One region of the Turicibacter faecis genome, then DNA from elsewhere that is predicted to be linked to it. Evidence: a T-box and tRNA genes for the amino acid it is inferred to sense, from the RefSeq annotation. Region 1 holds a T-box; the other holds one or more tRNA genes.

What was found. A T-box is a leader RNA that pairs with one kind of tRNA and senses whether it is charged. The one in region 1 lies ahead of serS (serine--tRNA ligase), so its partner is inferred to be a tRNA-Ser.
Region 2: it has a tRNA-Ser gene. The T-box ahead of serS (serine--tRNA ligase) is inferred to sense a tRNA for this amino acid. The anticodon was not compared.

The regions. Positions count from the first base shown of each region.
Region 1 is NZ_AP028127.1:2,384,689-2,389,766, reverse strand. It holds gene gyrA (DNA gyrase subunit A) at 1-1,347, shown strand, start outside; T-box leader at 1,447-1,677, shown strand; gene serS (serine--tRNA ligase) at 1,742-3,016, shown strand; gene AACH31_RS11595 (MBL fold metallo-hydrolase) at 3,144-3,932, shown strand; gene AACH31_RS11590 (CxxH/CxxC protein) at 3,946-4,119, shown strand; gene rlmH (23S rRNA (pseudouridine(1915)-N(3))-methyltransferase RlmH) at 4,173-4,652, shown strand; gene AACH31_RS11580 (MurR/RpiR family transcriptional regulator) at 4,707-5,078, shown strand, end outside.
Region 2 is NZ_AP028127.1:2,115,871-2,120,948, reverse strand. It holds gene AACH31_RS10385 (MerR family transcriptional regulator) at 1-737, shown strand, start outside; gene AACH31_RS10380 (M20 metallopeptidase family protein) at 879-2,057, shown strand; gene AACH31_RS10375 (S66 peptidase family protein) at 2,079-2,978, shown strand; gene AACH31_RS10370 (thymidine kinase) at 3,130-3,729, shown strand; tRNA gene AACH31_RS10365 (tRNA-Ser) at 3,796-3,888, shown strand; gene AACH31_RS10360 (VanZ family protein) at 4,137-4,700, shown strand; gene feoB (ferrous iron transport protein B) at 4,746-5,078, opposite strand, start outside.

The DNA.
Region 1 (5,078 bases):
ATTGATCGAATTATTGCAATCATTCGTGGTTCTTCTAATGATGAAGAAGCGTTAAATTCATTAATGTCAGAATTCTCTTTATCGGAACGTCAAGGGAAAGCTATTTTAGAGATGCGCCTTCGCCGTTTAACAGGATTAGAACGAGGTAAAATAGAAGATGAATATCAAAATTTAGTCGTTTTAATTGCTGATTTAAAAGATATTTTGGCGAATGAATCACGTGTTCATGCAATCATTCGTGAAGAATTACTTGAAGTTAAGCAAAAACATGGTGATGAGCGTCGCACTCAGATTGTTCGGGGTTCTGATTTTGATATTGAAGATGAAGATCTAATTCCAGAGGAACAAGTTATTATCACCTTGACTAATAATGGATATATTAAACGTCAACCGATATCAACGTATCGATCTCAAAATCGTGGAGGTCGAGGGGTCCAAGGAATGGGGACGCATGATGATGATTATGTAAAAGAATTATTATCAACATCTACCCACGATCATTTACTGTTCTTTACAAGTAAGGGAAAAGTTTATCAGAAAAAGGCATATACGATTCCGGAATACGGGCGTACGGCTAAGGGATTACCTATTGTAAATATTATTGAAATCGCGCAGGATGAATACATTAGTGCAATTATCCCAGTTAAAGAATTTAATGATGATGAATTTTTATTCTTTGCTACACGATTTGGTGTCGTAAAACGTACTACTTTATCGGCCTTTGGACATATCCGAACGAATGGTCTTATTGCCCTATCGTTAAGGGAAGACGATGAACTTATCGGGGTAAGAAAAACATCTGGACAAGATGATATTATTATTGCTTCTAGTGGTGGAAAAGCTGTTTGGTTTGATGAGACTGAGGTTCGTCCAATGGGACGTACAGCAGCTGGTGTTCGAGGTATTTTCTTAGAGGAAGATGAAGTTGCAATTGGAATGGAAATGGTCACAACGGACCAAGAAATTCTTGTAGTAACAGAGAACGGATTTGGTAAACGAACTTCAATTAAAGAATATCGCAAAACAAAACGTGGTGGAAAAGGTGTTAAAACGTTAACTATCACGGATAAAAACGGAACATTAGTGGCCATGAAGGCTGTAAATGGGGATGAGGATCTAATAATTGTAACAAATAAAGGGGTTATTATCCGAACACCAATTCAACAAATTTCACAAACTGGCCGTGCAACACAAGGGGTAAAATTAATTCGACTAACTGATGAACAATTAGTGTCTAGTGTTGCAATTGTTGAACATGAGGAGTCTGACGAGTCACAACTAGTTAGTGAAGAAGTCCAAAAGGTTGCTGAAGGAGCAGAGTTAGACAATAAACCAGAGTCAGAATAGTAAAAAAGAAATAATTTGTGTTAAAGAGGTATATAATATAATACAATTAATATACTAATATTGACAAAAAAAGGTCTTAGTGCTATAGTACAATTAAATAAAAAAGCATTGATTAGGAGTAGTACTTTTTACTTTTATTGCCTAGAGAGTCAGTGGTCGGTGGAAACTGAACAGTAAGTAATAAGGAATCAACCTAGGAGTGGAATGAAGAAATTTAGTATTCATTCACGGTTTAACCGTTATCTTTACAAGTGGTTTTATCAAATGATTTGTTATGAATCTGTTGATAAGCAACTAGGGTGGCAACGCGGGTTAAGTCTCGTCCCTAAGTCAGGGGACGGGACTTTTTTGCGTTTGAACTAACTAATCAAATGAGCTTATAGGAGGAATATCGATGTTAGATTTAAAACGAGTAAGAGAAGATTTACAAGGCACGATTGAGCGTTTAGGGACACGCGGTGGTGATTTCAGTTATTTAAATAAAATCACTGAATTAGACGAGCAACGTAAAAATATTATTTTAGAGGTTGAACAATTAAAATCAAATCGTAATGAGGTATCAAAATTAATTGGTCAATATAAACGTGAAAAAAAGGATGCGTCTGAATTACTTGCACAAATGAATGGTGTTGGTGAAAAAGTTAAAGAATTAGATGAAAAATTACGTCAAATTGATGAAGAAATTAAAAATTTATTATTAATTACCCCAAATGTTCCATGTGGAACAATTGCTATTGGGAAAGATGAAAATGATAACGTAGAAATTCGTAAATATGGAGAGCCAACTCATTTTGATTTCGAACCAAAAGCTCACTGGGATTTAGTTACTGAGTTAGATATTATTGATTTTGAACGTGCTGGGAAAATCACGGGAAGTCGTTTTGCGGTTTATAAAGGATTAGGAGCGCGTTTAGAGCGTGCCTTAATTAGTTTTATGTTAGATTTACATACGGGAGATCATGGATATACGGAAATTTTACCTCCGGTTATTGTGAACCGTGCGAGTATGACAGGGACGGGACAATTACCTAAATTTGAAGAAGATGCGTTTAAGCTAGTAGATTCAGATTATTTCCTTATCCCAACAGCAGAGGTTCCGGTTACAAATTTACACCGCGATGAGATTCTAAATGGTGAACAGTTACCGATTAAATATACAGCTTATAGTCCATGTTTCCGTGCTGAGGCTGGATCAGCGGGACGAGATACACGAGGAATTATTCGTCAGCATCAATTTAATAAGGTAGAATTAGTGAAGTTTGTTAAGCCAGAAGATTCATATCAAGAGTTAGAAAGTTTAACGGCTAATGCTGAGAAAGTATTACAATTATTAGGGTTACCTTATCGAGTAATTGAGTTATGTACAGGAGATATTGGATTCTCGGCAGCAAAAACATATGATATTGAGGTTTGGTTGCCATCTTATCATGCGTATAAAGAGATTTCTTCTTGTTCAAATTTTGAAGATTTCCAAGCACGTCGCGCTAACATCAAGTTCCGTCGCGATGCGAAGGCTAAACCTGAATTTGTTCATACATTAAATGGTTCAGGTTTAGCAATTGGTCGTACGGTTGCCGCTATTATTGAAAATTATCAGCAAGCAGATGGAAGCATCGTAATTCCGGAAGCTTTACGTCCATATATGCGTAATCTTGAGGTAATTAAATAGAGATTAAAGGAGGAGCGAAAGCTCCTTTTTTTGAGGAAAAGAATGTTTTTAGCGTAGGACTAGATTAAACGGAATAAAAATGTTAAAATGAATCATTAAGAAAAATGTGTTGAAATCGGGTGATAGAATGAAAATCTGTGTGTTGTCAAGCGGCAGTGTAGGAAACGCGACAATTATAGAAACCGACCAAACGGCAATTTTAATAGATAATGGTTTATCTTTAAAAAAGTTACAGGAATTAATTAAACAAAGTGGTTTTGATGAAAATAAAATAGAGCATATTTTGATTACTCATGAACATAGTGATCATATTAAAGGTGTTGGTGTTTGTACACGAAAATGGAAGTTAAACGTATGTGCAACACAGAAGACAATTGAGGAAATGTATCGAAAAAAAATTATTAAACCTGATGTAGAACAAACGATGGCCGTCGAAAAAGATCAGTGGATACAGCTAGGCGATTTATCTGTGATGCCCTTCCGAATTTCTCATGATGCGGTTGATCCTGTTGGATATATGATTCAACAGGAAGATAAGAGACTGGTTTATGTGACTGATACAGGATATATTACAGGAGATATTTTAAAAACCCTCGGTAATGCGGATGTTTATATTATGGAGACGAATCATAATGTGGAGATGCTTCAGATGTGTAATCGTCCATGGGCTTTAAAGCAACGTATTTTAGATGACTGCGGCCATTTATCAAATGAAGATTCGGCTTATGCGATGAGTCAGTTAATCGGGGATAAAACAAAACATATTTATTTAGCCCATTTGAGTCAAGAGGCGAATTTACCTGATTTGGCTATGATGACGGTCCGACATGTGTTACGAGAAGAAAATATTAATTTGGATTGTTTAAATTTGTATATGACATATCCGATGCAACCATCTAAGGTTATTCAATTATAATAGGAGGGGTTTTATGTATAGTTGTTTAGAACATATTGAAGAGGCAATGGATCGATATTTAGATGAGTATGGAAAGCTGCCTATTTTGGTGGAAGTGGAGCTTAGTCATAGTTGTGATTATTGCAAGCAGGAGGCTGTGTATAAAATTATAGAGGGTATGATGATTGAAGACGAAGAGGATTTCTAGGAGAGAGAACTTGCTTTTAAATAGTATTAGGAGCAAATTGGAGGCGTTATGTTATGAATATTACGATTATTTCTGTTGGTAAGATTAAGGAGAAATATATTAAGTTAGGAATTGATGAGTTTTCAAAGCGATTATCAAGATATTGTAAATTAACAATGGTTGAGGTTCCAGATGAGAAAACGCCAGATCAGGCTTCTATGCGGGAGATGGAATTGATTAAGGAGAAGGAAGGAAAACTAATTTTAAATAAGGTAAAAGATAATATGTATGTTATCGCTATGGATTTACAGGGGGAAATGAAAACATCAGAGCAATTTGCAACACAGTTAAGCCAGTTAGCCTTAAGAGGGGAGAGTAATGTAGCCTTTATTATCGGTGGATCTTTGGGCCTATCTGACGAGGTGAAGAAGCGAGCAAATTATAAGTTATGCTTTTCAAAGATGACCTTTCCCCATCAACTCTTTAAATTGATTTTATTAGAGCAGGTGTATCGAGCATATCGTATTAATCATAATGAACCGTATCATAAGTAATCATTAATGGAGTTATGTAACTCCTTTTTTTAATTTTTAGGAGAAGGTGATGGAATGACTTTTGAGAATATGGTTAAGTGTTGCGATAGGTTGACGCCGACCGAGTACAAATTGGCACAATTTATTATAAAGAATAAAAGGTTAATTCAAAAATTATCTATTCAGGAACTGGCTAATCAGACTTTTATTTCAAAATCGGGGATTCACCGTTTTTGTAAAAAGTTAGGTTTTGATGGATATAATGGACTAAAGTTAAAGTTGATTCAAGATTTATCACTGGGTACAAAGGATAAATCTATTGATGCGAATTTTCCGTTTTTAGAAACAGATAATCATGCTATGGTTGCTAAACGTTTGTTAGATTTGTACGAGGCTACTGTGAGGGACACGTTCCATTCTATTGATGTGGACATGCTAGAGAGGTGT
Region 2 (5,078 bases), 270 kb from region 1:
GAATTAGTACACGAACACTTCGCTATTATGATGAGGTGAAGTTGTTATCTCCTAGTCGGATCAGTCCAACAGGATACCGGATTTATTCAGAGGCAGAGGTAGATAGGCTACAACAAATTTTATTCTATCGAGCGTTGGGGATAAGTATACATGAGATTAAATCCATCTTACTCGATCCGAATTATGATGAACTTAAAGCGCTGGAAAATCATTATCATAAGCTTCTCGAACAAAAAGATGAACTGGAGTTAATGATTGAAAATATTGTATCAACATTAGCTGCTAAAAAAGGAGAGATTAAAATGTCAGATGGTGAAAAATTTAAAGGACTAAAAAGACAACTATTAGAGGAAAATGAACAACAGTATGGAAAAGAAATTCGTCAAACATACGGTGAGGATGTAATTAATCAATCGTACCAAAAATTTAATAACTTAGATGAAAAATCATTTCATCAAATGAAGGACTTAGAGGAAGAGATTTTAGATAAGTTAGCTCACGCCATGGAATCGGGGAATCCTTGTGGACAACAAGGGTTAGAAGTCGCCCAACTTCATCGTCAATGGTTGGAGTATACGTGGTCAAGTTATAGTAAAGAGGCGCATGCTGGATTAGCAATGATGTATTTAGCGGATGAGCGATTTATTGCTTATTATGATCAGGCAGTTAAACAGGGAGCGACGACCTTTTTATCCGAGGCCATTCGATGTTATACTGGGCAACTAGAGCATAAATAATTTTTAATATGAGCGTAAAGTAGAAAATACAGCGGATATTTTCTACTTTTTTTATGTGGATAAAAGGATTATTTGGGTGTAATGTTTTGAAGGCTTCATTCATATAATGGAGTATCTTATCATAGATAAGGGGGATTTAGGATGTATCAAAAAGTAAAAGAAATGGTTGATACCATTTACCCACAACTTGTGGCTATTCGTCGTGATTTACATCAACATCCTGAACTAGGTTTGGAAGAATATCGAACTTCACAGATCGTCTTAGACTATTTGAATGAGTGGGGAATTACAGTTTCCCAATTGATTGGTGAAACTGCTATCGTGGGATTGATCGAAGGTGAATATGGGGATAAAACAATTGGATTAAGGGCAGATATGGATGCATTACCGATTGATGAAAAAACGGGGGCCTCATATGCTTCTTTAGTTCCTGGTAAAATGCATGCGTGTGGTCACGATGTGCATACGACTATTTTACTAGGAGCAGCCTATATTCTGAAACAATTACAACATGATTTTAAAGGGAATGTTAAATTATTTTTTCAACCTGCGGAGGAGACAGTAGGCGGTGCGAAACAGATGATTCAAGCGGGGTGCTTAGAACATCCACATGTGAATCACGTTCTCGGACTTCATGTTCGCCCAACTTTGAATGTTGGTGAGGTAGGCTTTCATTATGGGAAATGTCATGCGGCGAGCGATACGATTTTTTTAAACATTCATGGTAAACAGGCACATGGGGCTTACCCACAGGATGGAATTGACGCTATTTTAATTGCATCTCATGTTGTAACTGCATTACAGAGTTTAGTTAGTCGCAATCTTTCACCATTTGAGTCTGCAGTTTTAAGCTTAGGAATGATAGAAGGAGGAACAGCGGGGAATGTTGTTTGTGATCAAGTTAAAATTAGGGGGACATTAAGAACGCTTGATCAAACGACGCGTGCCTTCATGAAAAAACGTTTGACAGAAGTTGCGATTCATACCGCAGAGGCATTCGGAGGAATAGCTGATGTTTACTTAGAGGAAGGATACGCACCGCTTATTAATGCACATGCAATCACGGATGCAGTTGCTCATGTTGCTAAACAGGTCGTAGGGGACGACAATGTTATCATGATGGAACATCCGAGTCTAGGTGTCGAGGATTTTGCTTATTTTGCTGAGGCCGTCCCATCGTGTTTTTATAATTTAGGAACTGCAAATCCACAAAAGGGAATCCAGGGGATGTTACATGAAAATACATTTGATATTGATGAGGATGCAATCAAAGTAGGGGTTTGTTTGCAGGTTTTAGCGACACTTCATCTATTATCATAGTTAATAATTGGGGGAGAAAAGATGATTGAACCAAAACCATTAAAAAAGGGTGGAACGATAGCGATTGTGGCTCCAGCTGGGCCGCTTGATTCAGACATTATTTTTCAGGGGGAAGAATTGTTACAACGAATGGGGTTTGAAGTTATTGTGACTCCAAGTTGCTTTGAGCGAATTAATTATTTGGCGGGCCATTCAGATAAGGAGCGTGCTGAAGATATTATGATGATGTTCGCTGACGATGGAGTTGACGCTATTTTGTGTATGAGAGGTGGTTACGGATCAGCCCGAATTGTTCCGTATTTTAAAGACTTTAAATTTGAAAATTATCCAAAACCATTTATCGGATATAGCGATGTGACGTATTTACATCTATTCTTTAATCAATCTCACCAACTCATGACTTATCACGGACCGATGATTAAAGACCTACTTTTAAATGACGAATTGACAACCTGTCACTGTTTGGAAACAATTATGGGTGAGACAACTTTTGATATTATCGATGTTCCTTACTACAATGAGACCTTACGTCCTGTTTCTGGGACACTAGTGGGTGGAAATTTAACAATGATTTGTACGACATTGGGGACCCCCTATGAAATTGAAACGCGAGGGAAAATTTTATTTATCGAGGAAGTTGATGAACCGACCTATTCGGTGGATCGGCTATTAACGCAGTTAAGCCAGAGTGGGAAGTTGGAGGAAGCAGAAGGGATTATTTTAGGTGACTTTAACGTTCATGATAAAGAAGAAACACAACAATTACTTGAGCGCACCTTTAAAGATTATAAAAAGCCGGTGGCTCATCATATACCGAGTGGCCATTGTCGACCAATGATCACTTTACCAATGGGGGCTGAGGTGACCTTAATTCCTCACTTAAATCGCATCGCTATCCGTGGAAAAAAAACGTGTTTATAAGAGAACGAGATAAAATCTTCGTTGATTTTATCTCTTTTTTAATACCCGGGAAATAATTTGAAAATTAAAGGGACATCTTGAATCTTAAAGGCGAGGTTTGATATAATGGACAAGTTGCTTTAAAAGGAAGATGAAAGGTGGTTTTGATAAAATGTATGATATCAGACAGGAAGGCTGGGTAGAAGCCATTTGTGGTAGCATGTATGCTGGAAAGACTGAGGAGTTAATCCGTCGTTTAAAGCGTTTAGACTTTGCGCGACGTTCATATTGTTTATTTAAACCAGTTATTGATAATCGTTATAGTGATGATGAAGTCGTTTCACATAGTGGATTGAAAATGCCGTCAATTGCGATTGAGCATCCAATTGAGATTTTTGATTATATTAAAGAAGATACCTATGCTGTTGCTATTGATGAGGTTCAATTTTTCGGGGAAAATATTGTGGAGGTTATTGAACACTTAGCTGATCGTGGAATTCGTGTCATTGTAGCGGGATTAGATAAAGATTTCCGAGGGGAACCGTTTGGAAATATGCCAGCTTTATTAACGAAGGCTGAGTTTGTTACTAAATTAACTTCAATTTGTAGTGTATGTGGGGCATCAGCGACAAGATCACAACGATTAATCGATGGAAAACCTGCTTCGTACTTTGATCCTATTATTCAAGTAGGTGCGAAAGAGGCTTATGAACCTCGTTGTCGCCATTGCCATGAAGTAAAAGATCGCCCAACGACATTAAATTTAAAATAATAAAAAAAGTTTAGATAAAATGTTGACAATATGATTGTACGCATGTATAATTAATATTGTTGATACGGAGGAATACCCAAGTCCGGCTGAAGGGATCGGTCTTGAAAACCGACAGGGCGTGAAAGCGTCGCGGGGGTTCGAATCCCTCTTCCTCCGCCATAAAAAGATAATAATTCACACAAGTGTGTGATTTTTTTTTATTCTTTGTCGCAAACTATAAACGCTTAGTAGTAGGGTAAAAAAACCTTCACAATTAATTGTGAAGGTTTTTTGTTTAGAAAAATGAGCTAGACCATACAATAAGGGGGAATTTGCACGGTAAACTGACGATTTATGGAAAACATCAGGCATCGAGTCAATGGTAGGTAAAGTTGTCGTTTATAATTAGTTATAGGGAGGAAATTTATTTGGTTACAGCATTTTTTCCAACGATTATTTTATTGATAGGATACTTATTCTTTCTTGTCATGACGAAGAAGTATAAGAGTTATTCAAGACAAAAGCTAACACGGTTAACTCTTTTTGTTTGTTATGTGATTGCGCTGATTGGAATTGTATTTTTCCCATTTCCAATTCAGCGAGAATTAATTGAGGATAGTATTCGATATGGGATGGAGCAGTATCATAATTTCATTCCGTTTAGCACACTCCTTCGTTCGTTTAACGAAATGGGTGACATAGGAATTTTATCCCTGATGCATCTATTCTTAAATGTTTTATTATTTATCCCCCTTGGCTTTCTCGTCCCCATTATCTGGAGTAAAAAAATGAGCGTTCAATCTGTTGTTTGGTGCGGATTCTTCACGTCCTTGTGTGTTGAAGCGGTTCAATTTTTATTAAGTTTATCCTTAGGTTATGTCTATCGAAGTGCAGACGTGGATGATTTGATTTTAAATACTTTGGGAACATTTATGGGCTATCTGTTATTTAAATTCACCTATTATAAAAAAAGAAATCGATCGTGTCTATAAAGAGGAAACAAAAAGCCTTCTCGAAATCTGGAGAAGGCTTTTTGTTTATTTACGACAATTTGATATCTTTTTGCAACCGTTGCATCCGCAACCACATCCACCAGATGTCTGATTACGAATGAGCTTTTTAATAATTAAAAGGAAAATAACGAGTAAAATCAAGGAAATGACTAAGGTAGCTAAAGAAATTTGATGTCTTAATAAGAAAATTCCCCCTTGATAAATAATGAATGAAACAACATAAGCTAGACCAGTCTGATATAAAATAGCTGTTAATGTCCATTTCCACGACATCATTTCTCGTTTAATAGCGCCGATAGCAGCAAAACATGGAGCGGCTAGGAGTGTAAAGGCCATAAATGAGTAGGCGCTTAAGGG